Regions from separate parts of the Anoxybacillus sp. FSL W8-1294 genome, predicted to be linked through region 2. Evidence: predicted binding sites of a transcription regulator. Region 2 holds the regulator's gene; the other holds the start of a gene.
What was found. Region 2 encodes CtsR, which represses protease genes until heat stress. Its sites were predicted from a motif close to ATGGTCAATAAAGGTCAAACA; they were not measured.

Region 1 (4,363 bases), 470 kb from region 2:
ATAGCGGCGTTGCTCGTTTCGCTTCTAGCACCTCCTTCGCACGACGTATATTTATAGGAGGTGGGATCGTTGTCATTTGCATCAGAAACAAAGAAAGAATTAACGGGTATTGACGTGAAACCTTGTTGTTTAAAAGCAGAGTTGTCTGCTTTAATTCGAATGAACGGTTCCATTTCATTTTCTAACCGCCGTTTGTTGCTAAACATTCAAACAGAAAATGCCGCAATCGCACGGCGCATTTATACGTTATTAAAAAAAGGGTATGATGTAGTAGTTGAGTTGCTTGTACGCAAAAAGATGCGTTTAAAGAAAAACAACGTATATATCGTACGGGTGGTAGAAGGAACGCACGAACTATTATCAGATTTAAAAATTATGGAAGAAGGATTTTCGTTTGTTCACGTCATTTCGCCAAAACTCGTGCAAAAAAAATGTTGTAAACGTTCGTATTTGCGTGGTGCATTTTTAGCGGGTGGATCTGTTAATAACCCAGAAACATCGTCTTATCATTTAGAAATTTTTTCGTTATATCGTGAACATAACGAATCGCTTTGTGAACTGATGAACACGAATTTTCATTTACATGCGCGCACGTTAGAAAGAAAAAAAGGGTTTATTACGTATTTAAAAGAAGCAGAGAAAATTGCAGAGTTTTTAAGCATTATCGGAGCACATCAAGCGCTATTGCGTTTTGAAGATGTGCGCATCGTGCGCGATATGCGTAACTCTGTCAATCGTCTTGTTAACTGTGAAACAGCGAACTTAAATAAAACGATTGGCGCAGCGCTACGGCAGGTGGAAAACATTCGTTATATTGACGAGACAATCGGGCTTGATCAGCTCCCCGAAAAGCTTCGCGAGATCGCAAAATTGCGCATTGAATACCAAGATGTGACGCTTAAAGAGCTTGGAGAAATGGTTTCTGGTGGGAAAATTAGCAAATCGGGTATTAATCATCGCCTGCGTAAATTAGATGAAATTGCTGAACGACTTCGTGCAGGTCAGCCGATCGATTTTCATAAATCTTTATGAACTATGGGAGGAATGCAAAATGGTAGAAAAGCAAGTGGAAGTACGGTTGAAAACAGGGTTGCAAGCGCGTCCAGCAGCGTTATTTGTTCAAGAAGCAAACCGTTTTTCAGCCGATATTTACATCGAAAAAGATGGAAAAAAAGTAAATGCAAAAAGCATTATGGGTTTAATGAGTTTAGCAATTCATACAGGGGCAGTTATCACCATTTATGCTGACGGTCCAGATGAGCAGGAAGCGCTAAACAAACTTGTTGAGTATGTACAAAAAGAAGCATAAAAACAAGGCGGTTGCACCGCCTTGTTTTTATTTTTCATCGACGCGTGTTAATACGCGGTCAATTAAACCGTATTCTTTCGCTTTTTCAGCTGTCATAAAGTTGTCGCGATCGGTGTCGCGCTCAATGACTTCGATTGGTTGTCCTGTATTTTCGGATAAGATGCGGTTTAATTTGTCACGCAAGAATAAAATGCGTTTGGCTGCAATTTCGATTTCTGTTGCTTGGCCTTGTACGCCACCGAGCGGTTGATGAATCATGATCTCGCTATTTGGCAATGCAAAACGTTTTCCTTTGGCGCCTGCTGCCAGCAAAAACGCCCCCATAGAAGCTGCCATACCGATACAAATGGTCGATACGTCTGGCTTAATAAATTGCATCGTATCGTAAATCGCCATGCCTGCTGTAATCGACCCACCAGGGCTGTTAATGTAGAGAGAAATATCTTTTTCAGGGTCTTCAGCAGCTAAAAATAAAAGCTGAGAAACGATTGAGTTTGCGACATGATCATCGATTGGGCTTCCTAAAATGATGATGCGATCTTTTAATAAGCGAGAGTAAATGTCATATGCGCGTTCTCCACGGCTCGTTTGTTCAATAACTGTAGGAATTAAGTTCATACTCTTCCTCCTCCGAATAATTCATTTTTTTATGTACTTTTATCATACAGGAAAGGTCAATAAAGGTCAAATGAAATACCTTTCATTCATATGTATTCGCCTTTGTTCTTCTGCATCCCTTCTTTCATCGTTTCCGCTTTTTTAAATTTTAAACGTCACCGCTATTGCATTTTTTTTGCTTATTCACTATAATGGTAAATGCGTTTATGATCATGCCCTCGTAGTGTAGTGGATAGCACGAGAGATTCCGGTTCTCTTAGCGTGGGTTCGAATCCTGCCGAGGGCGTTAATTAACCCCTGCTTGCTATGCAAGCGGGGTTTTTGTATAAAAAAATAAAGTCCGGTGTGCCGCACCGGACGAATAGATGAATTTTGCGAGGCTTGCTCGCTTGTTCTATAAGAATGATAACATGCCTTCGATGCATATGCATAGTAGAAAAAACATCCAATATGTTTTTATCGTCTCTCCCTTATAGAGATGATAAAATGAGGATGAAGGGAGATGGCATGAATGGAGATGCAATTAACGCAAAGGCAAGAGCTAAAAGTTGCGTTGACAAAAGAGCTTGTTCAAGCGATTGAACTGCTGCAATATTCAACGATCGAACTACAATCGCTTTTACACGAACAAGCGCTTGAAAATCCATTTATTGAGTTGCATGAACGAAAACGAACAGCTACAAAGCGACGCGATCAAACGAATCGGATGAATTATATTGAAAATGTAAGCGCTTTTAATCGTTCGCTTGCTTCACATTTACATGGCCAACTCGTTGGTATGCGTGTATCGGACGAGGAAAGAAAAGCACTTGATTATTTAATTGCGTCACTTGATGAATATGGTTATTTGCATACAACAATTGCCGAGGCGGCTTGCCATCTTCAGTTAGAAGAAACGACTATATCGCGAGCACTTCATATGTTACGGTCACTTGATCCTGCTGGGGTAGGAGCGGAAAATTTGTCGCATTGTTTATATTTACAACTCATCCGTCTTCCACAAAGGGATGAGCTAGCAGAGACGATTGTGACGGAGTATTTCGAATCGTTTGTCCATAAAAAATGGAAAGAAATAAAATCGAAACTAGGTGTAGAGTTAGCGGACTTACAGCGGGTGTGGGAACTTATTCGTACGCTCCATCCACGCCCAGGAAGTTTGTATAACGATGAACAAATGACGTATATTGTTCCTGATGTCATCGTGTCATATAGTAATGGGGTGTGGAATGTGACGATGAATGAAGAAATTATTCCAACTGTTGTATGGAATGAATCGTATGAACGGAAAGTACGATCGGATGATCCACACGTTCAAAAATATATCGAGGAAAAACGTCAACAGTTTCAATGGATCCAACGTTGTTTAATGCAGCGAGCAACAACGATTGAGCAAATTGCCTGTGAGTTAATTCATCGACAACGTGATTATTTTGAAAAAGGTTTGCTCCATATGAAGCCACTTACGATGCGCGAAGTGGCAACAGCATTAAACATTCATGAATCGACCGTCAGTCGCGCGGTGAAAAATAAATATATGCAAACGCCTCATGGTTTAATTGACATGCGCCGCTTTTTTACAAGCGGTGTTGATGAACACGCATCGCAAGAAAAAGTAAAAGGTTTAATTGCGGAATTAATTAAGCAAGAAAATGGGCAAAAACCTCTTTCCGACCAAAACATTGCTGATTTACTCGAGCAACGATACAATATTTGTGTAGCGCGACGGACGGTCGCGAAATATCGTGAACAGCTTTGTATTCCACCGGCTTCGAAACGAAAGCAATATGCATAAAGGGGACAAAACATGAAAATCGTGTTATATTCGAAAGAAAACTGCTGTCTTTGTGATGAAGCAAAAGACATTCTTCGCGAGTTACAAGTCGAATGGGAAGAAGTCGATATTTATAAAAACGAGCAGTGGCTCGAACGATACCAACTCATGATACCTGTCATCGAAATCGACGGGGAAATCGTTGCATATGGTCGTATTCACAAAGATGTCATAAGAAAGCGATTACAACAAATACAAAGCAGTTGAATAACGTTTCACTTCCTGTTACAATAAAGTTGTGGCAGGGGTGAATTTTTTACGTAAAGTGGGACATAATACGTCATAGCGGGACTTGAAACGTCCTGAAAAAGAAAAAGAGAGTAAAGAAGGAAGAAAAGAGCATGCGACAATGGATTGATGTTCAACGAAAATTGTTGCCTGATCTTCTCGCGATTATGCAAAAGCGATACGAAATTTTGCAGCACATCCGCTTAATGCAACCGATTGGACGCCGAACATTATCCTTAAACTTAGGCATTAGCGAGCGCGTCTTACGGTCGGAAGTGCAGTTTTTAAAAAAGCAAAATTTGCTTGATATTACAACTGCGGGCATGAGTGTTACATCAGAAGGAAACGATGTGCTCATTCAACTTGAAGATATGATG
Region 2 (4,363 bases):
ACCACCGAAGCTGTGGGACGACTTACGTCGTCGGTAGGGGAGCGTTCTAAGGGCGTCGAAGCTAGACCGGAAGGACTAGTGGAGCGCTTAGAAGTGAGAATGCCGGTGTGAGTAGCGAAAACAGAGGTGAGAATCCTCTGCACCGAAAGCCTAAGGTTTCCTGAGGAAGGCTCGTCCGCTCAGGGTTAGTCGGGACCTAAGCCGAGGCCGAAAGGCGTAGGCGATGGACAACAGGTTGATATTCCTGTACCACCTCCTCACCGTTTGAGCAATGGGGGGACGCAGGAGGATAGGGTCAGCGCGCGACTGGTTGTGCGCGTCCAAGCAGTTAGGCGCCTCAAGTAGGCAAATCCGCTTGAGTAGGCTGAGCTGTGATGGCGAGGGAAATAAAGTACCGAAGTGCCTGATTCCACACTGCCAAGAAAAGCCTCTAGCGAGGTGAGAGGTGCCCGTACCGCAAACCGACACAGGTAGGCGAGGAGAGAATCCTAAGGTGCGCGGGAGAACTCTCGTTAAGGAACTCGGCAAAATGACCCCGTAACTTCGGGAGAAGGGGTGCTCCCTCGGGTGAATAGCCCAGGGGAGCCGCAGTGAAAAGGCCCAAGCGACTGTTTATCAAAAACACAGGTCTCTGCGAAGCCGTAAGGCGAAGTATAGGGGCTGACACCTGCCCGGTGCTGGAAGGTTAAGGGGAGCGCTTAGCGCAAGCGAAGGTGCGAACCGAAGCCCCAGTAAACGGCGGCCGTAACTATAACGGTCCTAAGGTAGCGAAATTCCTTGTCGGGTAAGTTCCGACCCGCACGAAAGGTGTAACGACTTGGGCACTGTCTCAACGAGAGACCCGGTGAAATCATAGTACCTGTGAAGATGCAGGTTACCCGCGACAGGACGGAAAGACCCCGTGGAGCTTTACTGCAGCCTGATATTGAATGTTGGTGCGACATGTACAGCATAGGTGGGAGACTGAGAAGCCTGGACGCCAGTCTAGGTGGAGTCGCCGTTGGGATACCACCCTTGTCGTACTGAGATTCTAACCCGCACCCCTGATCGGGGTGGGAGACAGTGTCAGGTGGGCAGTTTGACTGGGGCGGTCGCCTCCCAAAGCGTAACGGAGGCGCCCAAAGGTTCCCTCAGAATGGTTGGAAATCATTCGAAGAGTGTAAAGGCAGAAGGGAGCTTGACTGCGAGACCTACAAGTCGAGCAGGGACGAAAGTCGGGCTTAGTGATCCGGTGGTTCCGAATGGAAGGGCCATCGCTCAACGGATAAAAGCTACCCCGGGGATAACAGGCTTATCTCCCCCAAGAGTCCACATCGACGGGGAGGTTTGGCACCTCGATGTCGGCTCATCGCATCCTGGGGCTGTAGTCGGTCCCAAGGGTTGGGCTGTTCGCCCATTAAAGCGGTACGCGAGCTGGGTTCAGAACGTCGTGAGACAGTTCGGTCCCTATCCGTCGCGGGCGTAGGAAATTTGAGAGGAGCTGTCCTTAGTACGAGAGGACCGGGATGGACGCACCGCTGGTGTACCAGTTGTCCCGCCAGGGGCACAGCTGGGTAGCTATGTGCGGAAGGGATAAGCGCTGAAAGCATCTAAGCGTGAAGCCCCCCTCAAGATGAGATTTCCCATCGCGTCAAGCGAGTAAGATCCCTTGAAGATGACAAGGTAGATAGGTCCGAGGTGGAAGCGTGGCGACACGTGCAGCTGACGGATACTAATCGATCGAGGACTTAACTAAACACACACGAAAAGCGTAGAACGGTCCTTGGCGAAGCCAAGGAAACGTCCGACGGAGCCGAGAGCTTTTGACGAAGACGTGCGTGCACGTCGAACGGAAAAAGCGAAAGGCGTAGGAGGATGTTAGTTCGAAGCTAGACATCACGAAAAGCGAAGGCGACTGTTCTGTTATCTAGTTTTGAAGGAATTATCCTTCAATATATTGCTCGGTGACGATGGCGGAGAGGTCACACCCGTTCCCATCCCGAACACGGAAGTTAAGCTCTCCAGCGCCGATGGTAGTTGGCGGGACACCGCCTGCGAGAGTAGGACGTTGCCGGGCAAGGAAAGACCAAGACAAATTTTGTCTTGGTCTTTTTGTTTTATATCGTGAATGCAATGGGTAAAATATATAAGAAAAAGAAGGGAATCCTTGCATTTTTGAAGAAATCCGTATATATTAAAATTAAAGTCAAATATAGTCAAAGTCAACTGGCAGAGGAGGGATTATGTGAGGAATATCTCTGATGTCATTGAGCAATATTTAAAACAAGTATTAAATATGAGCGGAAAAGATATCGTTGAGATTAAACGAAGCGAAATTGCAGACAAGTTTCAGTGTGTTCCTTCGCAAATAAATTATGTCATTAACACACGCTTTACGTTAGAAAGAGGATACATTGTTGAGAGTAAACGAGGTGGCGGCGGCTATATTCGCATAATGAAAGTGAAAAATCAAAATACTTCTCAGCTTATTGATCATTTATTGTCACTTGTACAAGAAAGAATTAGTCAAACAAATGGAGAACATATTATTCAACGCTTATTAGATGAAAAGGTAATTTCAAAACGAGAAGCGAATATGATGTTAAGCATCATTGATCGCACGGTTTTATCTCTTGACCTTCCTCATCGTGACGAGTTGCGTGCGCGCATATTAAAAGCGATGCTGACATCGTTAAAGTATATGTAGAGAGGGTGAATACTTTGATATGTCAAGAGTGTAATCAACGACCAGCAACGCTTCATTTCACTAAAATTGTTAATGGGGAGAAGACAGAATTTCATCTTTGTGAGCAATGCGCTCATGAAAAAGGCGAAATGTTTATGTTTCCGCATCAAGGAGCTTTTTCAATCAATAATTTAATTGCAGGACTATTAAATAATATGGATGCATCACTAAAAGAGCCAAAAGCTCCCTCTTTTCACAATGAACATATATTACAATGTGAGCGTTGTAAAATGACATACACCCAATTCGTTAAAGTCGGTCGTTTTGGTTGTGCGAGTTGTTATGAAACGTTTCGTAGCCATTTACCACCTATTTTTCGAAAGTTACATGGAGGACATGTAGCGCATGAGGGGAAAATTCCGAAGCGAGTAGGAGGTACGTTGTACGTCCGTAAGCAAATCGGGCAGTTGAAACAAATGTTACAGGAGCTTATTGCTAAAGAACAATTTGAGAAAGCTGCTGAAGTGCGTGATCAAATTCGGGAACTTGAAGCAAAATTACATGCGGAAGGGGGCGCCTAATTATATGAATGAACATTTGTTTTTCCAACGCGCTCTCAGTCCATGGATGAATGAAGAGGGGCCAGATTCTGATATTGTACTTAGTAGCCGTATTCGTTTAGCGAGAAATATGAGAAAATATCCGTTCCCAACGGTATTTACAAATGAGGAAGCAATGCAAATTGTTCAGTTGTTTGAACGATTATTTTCACAAAAAAGTTTCGATCGTATCGGTTCTTTTTTCTTATTAAAAATGAATGAATTACAATCTATTGAAAAACGTGTATTAGTTGAAAAACATTTAATTAGCCCTCATTTAGCTGAAGATTGTACGTTTGGTGCATGTTTATTATCCGAACAAGAAGAAGCAAGTATTATGATCAACGAGGAAGATCATATTCGTATCCAATGTTTATTTGCTGGTTTTCAGCTGAAAGAAGCATTGAAAATGGCAAATGCTTTGGATGATTGGATTGAACAACATATTGACTACGCTTTCGACGAAAAGTACGGTTATTTGACGAGCTGTCCAACGAATGTCGGCACAGGTTTGCGAGCATCTGTAATGATGCATTTACCGGGTCTTGTGTTAACACAACAAATGAATCAATTGATTCCTGCGATCAACCAGCTCGGTCTAGTTGTTCGCGGCACGTATGGAGAAGGTAGTGAGGCGTTGGGGAACATTTTCCAAATTTCTAATCAAATTACACTTGGAAAAAGTGAAGAGGATATTGTTGAAGATTTAACAGGAGTTGTTCGTCAACTAATTGAACAAGAACGAATGTCGCGTGAGGCATTAGTCAAAACTTCTAACATACAATTAGAAGATAAGGTATATCGTTCTTACGGTGTGCTAACGAACAGCCGGATCATTGGTTCAAAAGAGGCTGCCCAATGTTTATCTGATGTACGACTAGGCATCGATCTCGGATATATTACGAACGTACCAAAAACAATTTTAACGGAGCTAATGATTTTGACGCAGCCCGGCTTTTTACAAAAATATGCTGGTGGTGCATTACGCCCGCAAGAACGTGATGTTCGTCGTGCATCGCTCATTCGTGAACGATTACACCAATGGAAGTGAATTAAAGGAGGTTGATGAAAATGATGTTCGGACGTTTTACAGAACGAG

Region 1: a site for CtsR is predicted at 1,980-2,000, ahead of clpP (ATP-dependent Clp endopeptidase proteolytic subunit ClpP). Genes of this name have one in related genera too.

The regions. Positions count from the first base shown of each region.
Region 1 covers NZ_CP150179.1:2,563,388-2,567,750, reverse strand. Annotated here, with positions in the region: gene NSQ23_RS14055 (YvcK family protein) at 1-57, shown strand, start outside; gene whiA (DNA-binding protein WhiA) at 70-1,032, shown strand; gene NSQ23_RS14045 (HPr family phosphocarrier protein) at 1,052-1,309, shown strand; gene clpP (ATP-dependent Clp endopeptidase proteolytic subunit ClpP) at 1,337-1,927, opposite strand; tRNA gene NSQ23_RS14035 (tRNA-Arg) at 2,142-2,213, shown strand; gene rpoN (RNA polymerase factor sigma-54) at 2,439-3,719, shown strand; gene NSQ23_RS14025 (glutaredoxin family protein) at 3,732-3,965, shown strand; gene NSQ23_RS14020 (sugar-binding domain-containing protein) at 4,100-4,363, shown strand, end outside.
Region 2 covers NZ_CP150179.1:95,073-99,435, forward strand. Annotated here, with positions in the region: rRNA gene NSQ23_RS00495 (23S ribosomal RNA) at 1-1,735, shown strand, start outside; rRNA gene rrf (5S ribosomal RNA) at 1,940-2,056, shown strand; gene NSQ23_RS00505 (CtsR family transcriptional regulator) at 2,225-2,686, shown strand; gene NSQ23_RS00510 (UvrB/UvrC motif-containing protein) at 2,701-3,246, shown strand; gene NSQ23_RS00515 (protein arginine kinase) at 3,251-4,315, shown strand; gene clpC (ATP-dependent protease ATP-binding subunit ClpC) at 4,336-4,363, shown strand, end outside.